One region of the Streptomyces azureus genome, then DNA from elsewhere that is predicted to be linked to it. Evidence: riboswitches for the same ligand, from Rfam matches in the RefSeq annotation. Region 1 holds a riboswitch; each other region holds the start of a gene.
The links. Region 1 has a riboswitch for cobalamin ahead of AOQ53_RS31040 (cobalamin biosynthesis protein). Riboswitches for the same ligand answer to the same signal wherever they lie in the genome.

Region 2: another riboswitch for cobalamin. It lies ahead of AOQ53_RS09520 (ribonucleoside-diphosphate reductase subunit alpha); the one in region 1 lies ahead of AOQ53_RS31040 (cobalamin biosynthesis protein).
Region 3: another riboswitch for cobalamin. It lies ahead of AOQ53_RS33275 (ABC transporter substrate-binding protein); the one in region 1 lies ahead of AOQ53_RS31040 (cobalamin biosynthesis protein).

What each region holds. Positions count from the first base shown of each region.
Region 1 covers NZ_DF968379.1:2,643-6,666, reverse strand. The annotation lists gene AOQ53_RS31045 (cobyric acid synthase) at 1-1,201, opposite strand, end outside; gene AOQ53_RS31040 (cobalamin biosynthesis protein) at 1,198-2,139, opposite strand; cobalamin riboswitch at 2,241-2,379, opposite strand; gene AOQ53_RS31035 (hypothetical protein) at 2,510-2,731, opposite strand; gene AOQ53_RS31030 (inorganic phosphate transporter) at 2,766-4,010, opposite strand.
Region 2 covers NZ_DF968231.1:16,841-20,864, forward strand. The annotation lists gene AOQ53_RS09520 (ribonucleoside-diphosphate reductase subunit alpha) at 1-2,132, opposite strand, end outside; cobalamin riboswitch at 2,256-2,384, opposite strand; gene AOQ53_RS09525 (GNAT family N-acetyltransferase) at 2,437-2,943, opposite strand; gene mctP (monocarboxylate uptake permease MctP) at 3,016-4,024, opposite strand, start outside.
Region 3 covers NZ_DF968404.1:13,098-17,121, forward strand. The annotation lists gene AOQ53_RS33265 (APC family permease) at 1-1,327, opposite strand, end outside; gene AOQ53_RS33270 (CoA-binding protein) at 1,503-1,910, opposite strand; cobalamin riboswitch at 2,018-2,178, shown strand; gene AOQ53_RS33275 (ABC transporter substrate-binding protein) at 2,262-3,278, shown strand; partial or broken gene AOQ53_RS33280 (FecCD family ABC transporter permease) at 3,275-4,024, shown strand, end outside.

The DNA.
Region 1 (4,024 bases):
CGTGATGGATCTCGTAGCCCTCTACGCGCTCTCCGAGGGCCTCGCCCGCCGGCCGCGTGAGGGTCTTCTCGCGGGCGAACCGCACCCGCACGGGCAGGACGCCGAGCCCCTCGACATGCCCCCGGCGGCTCTCCACGTCGTCCTCGATGTGCTCGCCGAGGATCTGGAAGCCGCCGCAGATCCCGAGGACGGGCCGCTGCTCGGCGGCCCTGCGCACGAGCGCGTCGGCCAGCCCGCGCTCGCGCAGCCACTCCAGCGCACGGACGGTCCCCCGGGTCCCGGGCACGATGACGAGGTCGGCGTCGGCGAGTTCCTCCGGCCGGTCCACGAAGCGCACCACGACACCCGGTTCGGCGGCCAGTGCGTCGACGTCCGTGAAGTTGGACATGAGCGGAACGGCGCACACGGCGACGCGCAGCACGTCCTCGCCGACCGGCGGGGCGACGACGGACTCCCGGACCGTCCCCCGCAGGGAGACGCGCAGCCCGTCCTCCTCGTCGATGCCCAGCCCGTGCCGGAAGGGCAGGACGCCGTACGTACGCCGCCCGGTGAGCCCCTGGAGCATGTCGAGGCCCGGCTCCAGCAGGGAGACGTCCCCCCGGAACTTGTTGACGAGGAACCCGGCGACGCACTCCTGGTCCTCGCGCGACAGCAGCGCGACGGTCCCGAAGAACGAGGCGAAGACACCGCCCCGGTCGATGTCGCCGACGACGAGCACGGGGAGCCCGGCGTTGCGGGCGATCCCCATGTTGACGATGTCGGTCCGCCGCAGGTTGATCTCGGCGGGACTGCCCGCCCCCTCACAGATCACCGCGTCATACGTGCCCCGCAACTGCTCCAGGCAGTCCAGCACGGTCCCGAGCAGCTTCTGCTGCCGTCCGCCGTGGTACCCGCGGGCGCTGAGCTCCCCGACCGGCTTGCCCAGCAGCACGACCTGACTGCTGCGCTCGCCGCCGGGCTTGAGCAGCACCGGGTTCATCAGCGCGGTCGGCTCGACCCGGCAGGCCTGCGCCTGCATGGCCTGCGCCCGACCGATCTCGGCGCCTTCCTTCGTCACGAAGGAGTTGAGGGACATGTTCTGCGCCTTGAAGGGCGCGACCTTGACGCCCTGCCGCACCAGCCACCGGCAGATCCCGGCGGTCACGACGCTCTTGCCGGCGTCGGAGGTGGTACCGGCGACCAGAAGCCCACCGCCCGTCATGACGTACGCCCTTTCGCGATGCGGCGCGCGGCGACACAGACGCCGAGCGCGAGCCAGCCGACACGCCTGGACAGCCGTACGGCCCGTTCGATGTCCTGGGTGGCGACGCCGAGCCCCGCCCCGTTGAGCACCGGCCGGTGCTCGACGCGCCCGCCGTAAGACAAGGTCCCGCCCAGCCGCACCCCGAGCGCCCCCGCGAACGAGGCCTCCACGGGCCCGGCGTTGGGGCTCGGATGCTTGGCGGCATCGGCACGCCAGGCCCGCACGGCTCCCCGTGGGTCGTCCCCTGCCAGGGCCGCGAGTACGGCGGTCAGCCGGGCCCCCGGCCATCCGGCGAGATCGTCCAGCCGCGCGGAGGCCCACCCGTACCGCCGGTACCGGGCCGACTTGTGCCCGACCATGGCGTCGAGGGTGTTGACGGCCCGGAACCCGAGGAGCCCCGGCACACCGCCGACGGCCCCCCACACGAGCGCCCCCACGACCGCGTCGGAGGTGTTCTCGGCGACGGACTCGACCACGGCCCGGGCGATCCCGTCGGCGTCGAGCGCCTGCGGATCCCGCCCGCACAGATGCGGCAGCCGCGCCCGGGCCCCGTCGACGTCCCCCGCTTCCAGGGCACGCCCGATGGCCCGCGCCTCCCGTGCGAGCGAAGTCCCCCCGACCACGGCCCAGGTGGCGGCACCGGTCAGCGCGACGGAGGCGACGGCGGAGTCACGCACGGCACGCGCGGCGACGCCCCCGAGCGCGACGGCCCCTCCGGCGCACACCACGGTGTGCAGCGCGCCCCAGCCCCGGTGGTCCCGCCACAACACCCGTTCCACGGCGCCCGCGGCCCGCCCGAACACGGCGACCGGATGCCCCCGGCGAGGATCGCCGAGCAGCAGGTCACCGATCAGACCGGCGGCGGCGCCGTACGCGAAGACGCGACCGGCACCCATGGGCTCAGCCGGCCGCGGGGGCGGGCAGGGGTGGGGTACTGAACCTCGATCGGCAGCCGCGCATGGCGATATGTCCTCACTCAGGGTGTCCACGCCCTGGTTCGACTAGACCGGCGGTGAGAGTTCCTGGCTCCCGGGGATCGCTACCCCGGTGACAGTGGCGGGACCGCGCCGGACTTCCACCGGCTTCCTCTCCTGCCGCCGTTACTGGCCCCGGCAGTCCACCATGGCCGGGAACAGCCGTCAACTTGCCGTTGACCTGCGAGGGGAGACTGTGGAGAAGCCCACACCAGCCCCCTGCCACACGACGACCGGGCGGGACAGGACGAAGTCCTGTCCCGCCCGGCGGGAACCTCGTGAAGTCGGGCCGTCAGGCCACGATCAGATAGATCCCGTATCCCACAGCCGCCGCGCACGCCGCGAAGCAGGCGTACGCGCCGGTGACCGCGAGGCCCGCGGATCCGCCCTGGGCCACCGCCCGTTCGCGGCGGGACAGGCCGGTGATGCCGAGGGTGAACAGGCCCACCAGGGCCACGGTGACCACGAGGCTGACGCCGAAGACGGAGCCGAGGGCCGCCCAGTCGATCTTCATATCGGAGACTCTTCCTTGTTACCGGTCGGCGGGGTCAGACCGTGGTGGTCGTCGAGGGCGTCCGCTCGGCGGCGGCCTGGGCCGGGAACGACGGCACCGGGTCCTCCGTCGCCGTGCCGGTCGGCGGCGGCGTCACCGCGGCCATCGCCGTGGTCACCACACCGGCCGGCTCCGCCTCGTCGGTGTCGTTGACGTTGGTGTGGTCGACGACCTCACGCCGCGAGATCTTCCAGATCGCCGCGCTGGAGGCGACGAGGAAGACGGCCACCACCGCGGTACCCCAGCTGCCGAAGCCGGTGACGTACTCGGCGAGCGCGGCCACCAGGGCCGCCGCCGGCAGCGTCAGACCCCACGCGACGAACATCCGCGTCGCCGTCGACCAGCGGACGACGCCGCCCTTGCGGCCGAGGCCCGCGCCCATCACGGAGCCGGACACGGAGTGGGTCGTGGAGAGCGAGAAACCGAGGTGCGAGGAGGCCAGGATGACCGTCGCCGCGCTGGTCTGGGCGGCGAAGCCCTGCTGCGGCTGGAGGTCCGTCAGGCCCTTGCCCATGGTGCGGATGATGCGCCAGCCGCCGAGGTACGTGCCGAGCGCGATGGCGATACCCGCCGACAGGATGACCCACATGGGCGGGTCGGAGTCGGGGGCGACGGCGCCGCCGGCGACCAGGGCCAGGGTGATGACACCCATCGTCTTCTGGGCGTCGTTGGTGCCGTGGGCCAGGGAGACCAGGCCCGCGGAGGCGATCTGGCCGGCGCGGTAGCCCTTCTCGGAGGCCTTGCCGTCGGCCTTCTTGCCGAGGGAGTACGTCAGCCGCGTGGCGAGCAGTGCGGCGACGCCCGCGACCAGCGGGGCGGCGATCGCCGGGATCAGCACCTTGGTGACCAGGACGTCACCGTGTACCGCGCCGACGCCCGCCGAGGCGATCGTGGCGCCGATCAGGCCGCCCATCAGGGCGTGCGAGGAACTCGACGGCAGGCCGACCAGCCAGGTCAGCAGGTTCCAGAGGATCGCGCCGACCAGGGCGGCGAAGATGACCTCGGGACGGATGCCGGCCTCGTCGACGAGGCCCTTGGAGATCGTGTTTGCGACTTCCACGGACAGGAAGGCGCCGACCAGGTTGAGGACGGCGGACATGGCGACGGCGACCTTGGGCCTCATGGCACCCGTGGAGATGGTCGTGGCCATCGCGTTCGCCGTGTCGTGGAAACCGTTCGTGAAATCGAACGCGAGTGCGGTTACTACCACAATCGCGAGGATCAGCGAGAAGCTTTCCATTTACCCAGGCAATC
Region 2 (4,024 bases), on a different contig from region 1:
AGGCCGCGCTGCGGGATCTCCCACGCCGTGCGGTACAGCTTCCGTACGTCCTCGGGGATCCAGGCGAAGTCCTGTACCGAGCCGTTCGCCTCGCGCAGGGCCTCCCGGCTGCGGGCGTCCCACACGCCGAGCCGCTTCAGCTCCGCCACCAGGTAGGAGTTGACCTGGAGGAACTCACCCGACAGCGTCTCGCGCTTGAACAGGTTGGACACCTGCGGCTCGATGCACTCGTACACGCCCGCGATGGAGGCGATCGTGGCCGTCGGGGCGATGGCGAGGAGCAGGGAGTTGCGCATGCCGGTCGTGGCGATGCGCTCGCGCAGGGCCGCCCAGCGCTCCGGCCAGGTCAGTTCCACGTCGTAGTGGTCGGGGTGGAGCACCCCCTTGGCCGTACGAGTCTTCTCCCAGGCGGGCAACGGGCCGATGGGGGTCCCCCCTGCACCGGAGCTTGTCGTAGGTGCTTGGGGGCGCTCGGCGAGATCGGCGGAGGCCTCGTACGCGGCGAGCATGATCCGCTCGGCGATGCGCGTGGAGAGCGCCTTGGCCTCCGGCGAGTCGAAGGGCAGGCGCAGCTTGAAGAAGACGTCCTGGAGCCCCATGGCCCCGAGGCCGACGGGACGCCACCTGGCGTTGGAACGGCCTGCCTGCTCGGTCGGGTAGAAGTTGATGTCCACCACCCGGTCGAGGAACGTGACGGCCGTACGGACGGTCTCGTCCAGCCGCTCCCAGTCGATGTCCCCGCCGGCCTGGTCGACGAGCGCGCCGAGGTTGACCGATCCCAGGTTGCAGACCGCCGTCTCCCCGTCGCTGGTGACCTCCAGGATCTCCGTGCAGAGGTTGGAGGAGTGGACGACGTGGCCCGGCTCGGCGGTCTGGTTGGCGGTGCGGTTGGCGGCGTCCTTGAAGGTCATCCAGCCGTTGCCGGTCTGCGCGAGGGTGCGCATCATGCGGCCGTACAGCTCGCGGGCCGGCAGGGTCTTCTTCGCGAGACCCTTCGCCTCGGCCGCCCGGTACGCGGCGTCGAACTCCTCGCCCCACAGATCGACCAGCTCGGGCACGTCCGAGGGGGAGAACAGCGACCACTGAGCGTCGGCGTTCACCCGCCGCATGAACTCGTCGGGCACCCAGTGCGCGAGGTTCAGGTTGTGCGTACGGCGGGCGTCCTCGCCGGTGTTGTCCCGCAGCTCCAGGAACTCCTCGATGTCGGAGTGCCAGGTCTCCAGGTAGACCGCGGCGGCGCCCTTGCGGCGGCCGCCCTGGTTCACGGCGGCGACCGAGGCGTCGAGGGTCTTCAGGAACGGGACGATGCCGTTGGAGTGGCCGTTGGTGCCGCGGATCAGCGAACCGCGCGCACGGACACGGGAGTACGCGATGCCGATGCCGCCGGCGTGCTTCGACAGCCGCGCCACCTGGTGGTACCGGTCGTAGATCGAGTCCAGCTCGTCCTTGGGGGAGTCGAGCAGGTAGCAGGACGACATCTGGGGGTGCCGCGTGCCGGAGTTGAAGAGGGTGGGGGAGGAGGGGAGGTAGTCGAGCCGGCTCATCAGCCCGTAGAGCGCGGCGACCTCGTCGACGGCCCGGGAGGTGTCGTCCTCGGCGAGACCGGCGGCCACCCGCAGCATGAAGTGCTGGGGTGTCTCGATGACCTTGCGGGTGAGCGGATGCCGGAGCAGGTAGCGGCTGTGGAGCGTACGCAGGCCGAAGTAGCCGAAGCGGTCGTCGGCGGCCGTGTCGATCAGGGCGTCGAGACGGGCGGCGTGGAGGCGCACGAACTCGGCGGTCCGGTCGGCGATGAGGCCCTCCCGGTGCCCGACCGCGACGGACTCGGTGAAGCACGTGACGCCCTGCGAGGCGGCCTCGGCGCGGATGCCGATCGTCAGCAGGCGCGCGGCCAGCCGGGAGTAGGCGGGATCCTCGGAGATGAGGCCGGCGGCCGCCTCCGTCGCCAGCTCGCGCAGCTCCGACTCGTCGGCCCGCGCGGACCGGCCCCGCAGCGCGGCGGCGGCGACCCGGCCGGGGTCGGCGTCGGGGAGGTCGGCGGTCAGCTCGGTCAGGGTCCGCAGCAGCGCGGCACCGGGACCGTCGGGCTCTTTTTCGGCGGCTGAGACCGGATCGGCTGGCGCGATGGTCACGTGGGGCTCTCCCTCGCTCGGCACGGGGGCCTCGCGCAGGGCAGCGGGCAGCACACGAGCGCACGCGGCGTCGCGTCCACCGGCCCATTCCACGAGGCCCGGACGTCAGGCACACCGGCCGGACGGCCGGGCGCGCTGTCGGCAGGTCCTCGGACTGACTCCCATACACGCATGAAGAGGCATGGGTACACCGTTGCGGGACAGTTCCGGATTCACACCGGATTCCCCTGCGGCGACAGCGAGCACGAGCATACATCTTGTGCCGGGTGGAGAAAGCACCCCTAGATGTAGTGTCGCGTCGGTTTCACAGCGTCAACTCGTAGGTGAGGAGAGTGATGTCGTCGAGCTCCGGAATCGGGTTCCAGTCGCGCTCCGGGACACGGACGAAGCCGAGGCGTTCGTAGATGCGGTGGGCGGCGTGCATGGTGCGCTGCGTCGACAGGACGACGCGGACGCAGCCGTCCGTCGCACGGGCGCGGTCGACGCAGGCGCGGACGAGGGCCTCTCCGGCGCCGCGGCCGCGGGCTTCGTGGGCGACGGCGAGCATCCGTATCTCGGCCTCTGAGTGCAGGGCGATGTCGGCCATGGGACCGCCGGCGGGGACGAAGGTGACGCCACCGAGGAGGTGTTCGCCCCGGGTGGCCACCAGGACGTCCGCGGCGGCGGCCCGCTTGGCCACGTCCTTGAGTTCGCCGAGGTACCAGTCGCTCTCACCGAAGTCGAGGAGGCCGTCCTTCAGATAGGCCTGGGCGGTGATCTCGCCGAGGGCGTCGTATTCGGTGGGCTTCACTCGCCGGATGAGGATGTCCATGGTCCGAGTGTGCGGGACGGGTATGACAGCGGGCCGCCGGTTTCTCACCGACGGCCCGTTGTCACCTACGACTCAGTGCGAGGTGCCCGCCGTCGCCGGCGGAAGCTCCACCTGGACCCCGGGGTCGCCCGCGTCGGCCGTGTAGTCCTCCGGCTTGGTCTCGTCGATGCCGTCGGGGGCCTTCAGGGCCCTGAGGACGAAGGTCAGGACGACGGTGACGACGACGTTCAGGACGAACGCCGTGAGGCCGATGTAGCCGATCTCGCCGATGCCCGGGATCTCCTTCGACGAGCCGCCGAAGTGCTTCTGGGTCGGGGAGGCGACGCCGTACGCCGCGACCGTGCCGTAGACCATGCCGACCGCCCAGCCCGCGAGCAGCGCCCAGCGGTGGAACCAGCGGGTGAACAGGCCGCCGACCAGGGCCGGGAAGGTCTGGAGGATCCAGATGCCGCCGAGCAGCTGGAAGTTGATGGCGACCGTCTTGTCCATGGTGAGGACGAAGGCCAGTGCGCCCACCTTCACCAGCAGGGAGACCAGCTTCGAGACCTTGGTCTCCTGGGCGGGTGTGGCGTCGGGCTTGATGAAGTCCTTGTAGATGTTGCGGGTGAAGAGGTTCGCGGCCGCGATGGACATGATGGCCGCCGGGACCAGGGCCCCGATACCGATCGCCGCGAAGGCCACGCCCGCGAACCAGTCCGGGAACATGGTCTCGAACAGCTGCGGGATCGCCAGCTGCCCGTTCTGCACCTTGATCCCGGCGGCGATCGCCATGAAGCCGAGCAGCGCGAGCAGGCCCAGCATCAGCGAGTACAGCGGCAGGATCGTGGTGTTGCGGCGGATCACCTCACGGCTCTTGGAGGACAGCGTCGCCGTGATCGAGTGCGGGTACATGAAGAGCGCGAGCGCGGAGCCCAGCGCCAGCGTGGCGTACGTCCACTGCCCCGCCTCCGCCGGGACCAGCGCACCGCGCGGCGCGCCCGTCGCCGGGTTGGTCTGACCGTACGCCTCGCCGGCCTTGGCGAAGATCTCGTCGAAGCCGCCCAGCTTGATCGGGATGTAGATGATCGCCACCGCGATGACG
Region 3 (4,024 bases), on a different contig from region 1:
CGAGCCGCCAGAGGACGTCCCAAGTGGCCCAGTAGATGACGAGGTTGGCCACCACGAAGGACAGCGGGGAGATCAGCCTGCCACCGGGGAGGCGGTAGGGGCGTTCGTGGTTCGGCAGCCTGTCGGTGAAGACGCCGTACGCCAGGGGGGCGCCCGCGTACATCAGGACGCTGGCCGAGGTGATGAAGCCGACCAGCTTCTGCCAGCTCGGGAAGGGGAGGAAGCAGAGGACACCCGTCACGAAGGAGAGGATCAGGCCGAACCACGGCACGCCGCGTGCGTCGACCTTCTCGAACAGCTTCGGCGCGTAGCCGTTCTTGGAGAGGCCGAAGGAGACGCGGGAGGTGGCGGTGGTGTAGATCAGGCCGGTGCCGCCGGGGGAGACCACGGCGTCGAGGTACAGCACGACGCTCAGCCAGCCCAGGCCCACCAGAGTCGCCAGGCCCGCCCAGGGGCCGTCGATCCCCGGGAACTTGAGGTCGGCCCAGCCGTGCGCGAACGTGCTGTGGGGCAGCGCGGCGATGAACACGACCTGGAGCAGGACGTAGATGATCGCACCGATCGCGACCGAGCCGAGGGTCGCGCGCGGCAGGTCACGCTTGGGGTTGCGGCTTTCCCCCGCGAGCTGGATCGCCTGCTCGAAGCCCAGCAGAGCGAAGATGATGCCGCTTGTGCTGATGGCGCTCAGCACACCCTTGGCGCCGAGCGGGGCGAAGCCCTCCGAGGTGAAGTTGCCCGGGTGGAAGTTGCCCACCGCGACCACGAAGATCGCGGCCAGCGGGACGGCGATCTTCCACCAGGTGGCCGCGCTGTTGGTGTGCGCCAACACCTTCACGCCGAGGAAGTTGACCGCGACGAAAACGGCCATCAGGAAGACCGCGACGATGAGACCGCTGGTCGTCAGGGTGCTGTCCTTCTGGTGCAGGAAGCCCTTCGCGAAGTCCCAGTGGCCGGCGTAGCCGATCATGGCCTCGACCTCGATCGGGGCCACGGTTGCCGCCTGCAGCCAGGCGAACCAGCCGAACGACATGCCGGCCAGGCCGCCGAACGCGTAGTGCGGATAACGGGCCGTGCCGCCCGCCACCGGGAACATGCCGCCGAGCTCGGCGTGCACCAGCGCGAGGAGGACGATGGCGACGGCGCCGATCACCCACGAGATGATCGCGGCCGGACCGGCCATCATGACGGCGTTCTTGGCGCCGTAGAGCCAGCCGGAGCCGATGATGGAACCGACGGAGGCCCACATCAGCCCGATGAGCCCGACGTCCCGGCGTAGTCCGCCCGGACTCCCCTTCACCCCCGGTACCGCATGGTCGACACTTACCATATTCTTAGGGGCCTCTCATAAAATGAACAGAGCGTTCGGCGTGCAAGAGGCCGTCAGGCTAGAAATCAATTGTCGACCGGCAGAAGACTGTTGCCGTGCATTTGACCGGACGCGGGGATTTCCTGGAGAAAGCTTCAGGAAACCTGTACGGGGAAATCAGGGAGCCGTTAAGGTCTCAGCCCAGTCGCGGGATCTCGATCGCCGGGCAGCGGTCCATCACCATCTCCAGGCCCGCGGCGCGGGTCCGGTCGTACGCCGCCTCGTCGATGACGCCGAGCTGGAACCACACCGCCTTCGCGCCCTTGGCGACCGCCTCGTCCGCGACGGCTCCGGCGAGATCGCTGTTCACGAACACGTCCACGACGTCCACGTCGAAGGGGATGTCCGCCAGACTGGCGTACCCCTGCTCGCCGTGCACCGTCTCCGCCTTGGGGTGCACGGGCACGACGCGCTTGCCGTAGCGCTGGAGCACGGCGGCGACGCCGTACGCCGCGCGCTGCCGGTTCGACGACAGGCCCACCACGGCCCAGGTGTCGCCGAGCTCGGTGAGGATCCTGCGGACCGTTGCCTCGTCGCCGTACACCGGCGGCCTCCTCGAAAGTCACGGAAGAACTGCTGTCGAACTGCTGTCTCCTCAACGGCGCGGGGTGCGCGGTGATTCCCCCGCACCCTCCGTGATAGCTTGCCGAGGCCAGTCGAACCCATGTACGTGGGTCAGGGAATCCGGTGCGAATCCGGAACTGACGCGCAGCGGTGAGGGGGACGGGCGGGGCCTCGGCCACTGGACGGCGTGTGTGACGTCCGGGAAGGCGCCCCGTACCGGACGAACCCGAGTCCGAAGACCTGCTGGCGGCCCCCGCGGCGGTCCGCGGCGGGGGAGCAGCGTACGACCGGGCTCCGCGATCGAGCCCTCGACGACTGAGGACTGGTTTCCGTGCCCCTCGCCCGACCTGCCCGTGCCGCCGTCCTGCTCGCGGCCGGCTCCCTGCTCCTGACCGGCTGCGGCGACTCGAAGGCCACCACCACGAAGGCCGCCGTCACCCTCGACAACTGCGGCCACGAGGTGCGCGTCGAGGCCGCGCCGCAACACGCCGTCTCCCTCAACCAGGGCACCACCGAGATCCTGCTCTCCCTCGGCCTCGCCGACCGCCTCGCGGGCACGGCCACCTGGACCGACCCGGTCATGAAGGGGCTGGCGAAGGCCAACGCGAAGGTGCCGCGCATTGCCGAGAACAACCCGTCGTTCGAACGGGTCCTGGACGCCGACCCCGACTTCGTCGCCGCCTCCTTCGTCTCCACCCTCGGCAAGGGCGGCGTCGCCACCCGCGAGCAGTTCGAGAAGCTCGGCGTGCCCACGTACGTCTCCCCGTCGGACTGCGCGGGCAAGGACAACTCCGGGGGCGGTGACGGCGCGCGCGCCAAGGCACTGGACATCGACACCGTCTACGGCGAAGTACGCGACCTGGCGACCGTGTTCGGGGTGAAGGAACGGGGCGACAAGCTCGTGGCCTCCCTCCAGCGGCGCATGGCGAAGGCCACGCGGGGCATCGACGCCTCCGACGTCACCCTCCTGTACTGGTTCGCCAACTCCGAGTCGCCCTACATGGCGGGCTGTTGCGGAGCGCCCGGCATCATCACCCGGTCCCTCGGCGCGAAGAACGTCTTCGACGACACGCACGAGGAGTGGCCGCAGATCAACTGGGAGACGGTCGCCGAACGCGACCCCGACGTCCTCGTCATCGGCGACCTGACCCGCAAGTCGCAGACCGCCGAGTCGGCAGCGAAGAAGATCGCCTTCCTGGAGTCCAACCCGGTCACCAGGAACATGGAAGCGGTCAAGCACAAGCGGTACGTCCTGCTGAGCGGGCAGGCCATGAACCCGACCATCCGCACGGTCGAGGGCGTGGAGAAGGTCGCCGACGGACTGCGCGAGTTCGGGCTCGTGAGGTGACGTTCCGCGGACCCGCGCTCGGTGTCGCGGGCGCCTTGCTGCTGGTGGTCTCCCTGGCCCTGGCGATCACCGTCGGCCCGGCCGACATCCGGGTCGCGGACGTCTGGTCCGTCGTCGCGGCCCACCTCGGGCTCGGCAGCTCGGACCTGACGCCGATCCGCGACGGGATCGTCTGGCAGCTGCGGCTGCCGCGCACCCTGCTCGCGGCCTTGTGCGGGGCCGGACTGGCCGTGTGCGGGGCGGTGATGCAGTCGCTGCTGCGCAATCCGCTCGCCGACCCGTTCGTGCTCGGGGTGTCCTCCGGCGCCTCCACCGGCGCGGTCGTGGTCGTCGTCCTGGGCGTGGGTGGCGGTGCCGTCTCGGTGTCCACGGGCGCGTTCCTCGGCGCCCTGGTGTCCTTCGCGCTGGTGCTGCTGCTCAGCCACACCCTCGGCGGCACCACCGACCGGGTCGTCCTCGCGGGCGTCGCCGCCATGCAGCTCTTCTCCGCGCTCACCTCCTTCATCGTGATGACCACCGCCGACGCCGAGACGACCCGCGGCGTGCTGTTCTGGCTCCTCGGCTCGCTCGGCGGTGCGGGCTGGACCGACGTGTGGCTGTGCCTGGCCGTCCTGGCCGTGACGCTGGTGATGTGCCTGTCGTATGCCCGTACCCTCGACGCCTTCTCCTTCGGGCAGGACGCGGCTGCCGCGCTCGGGGTGTCCGTGGCCCGCACCCGCCTGGTGCTCTTGTGCGTCACGGCCCTG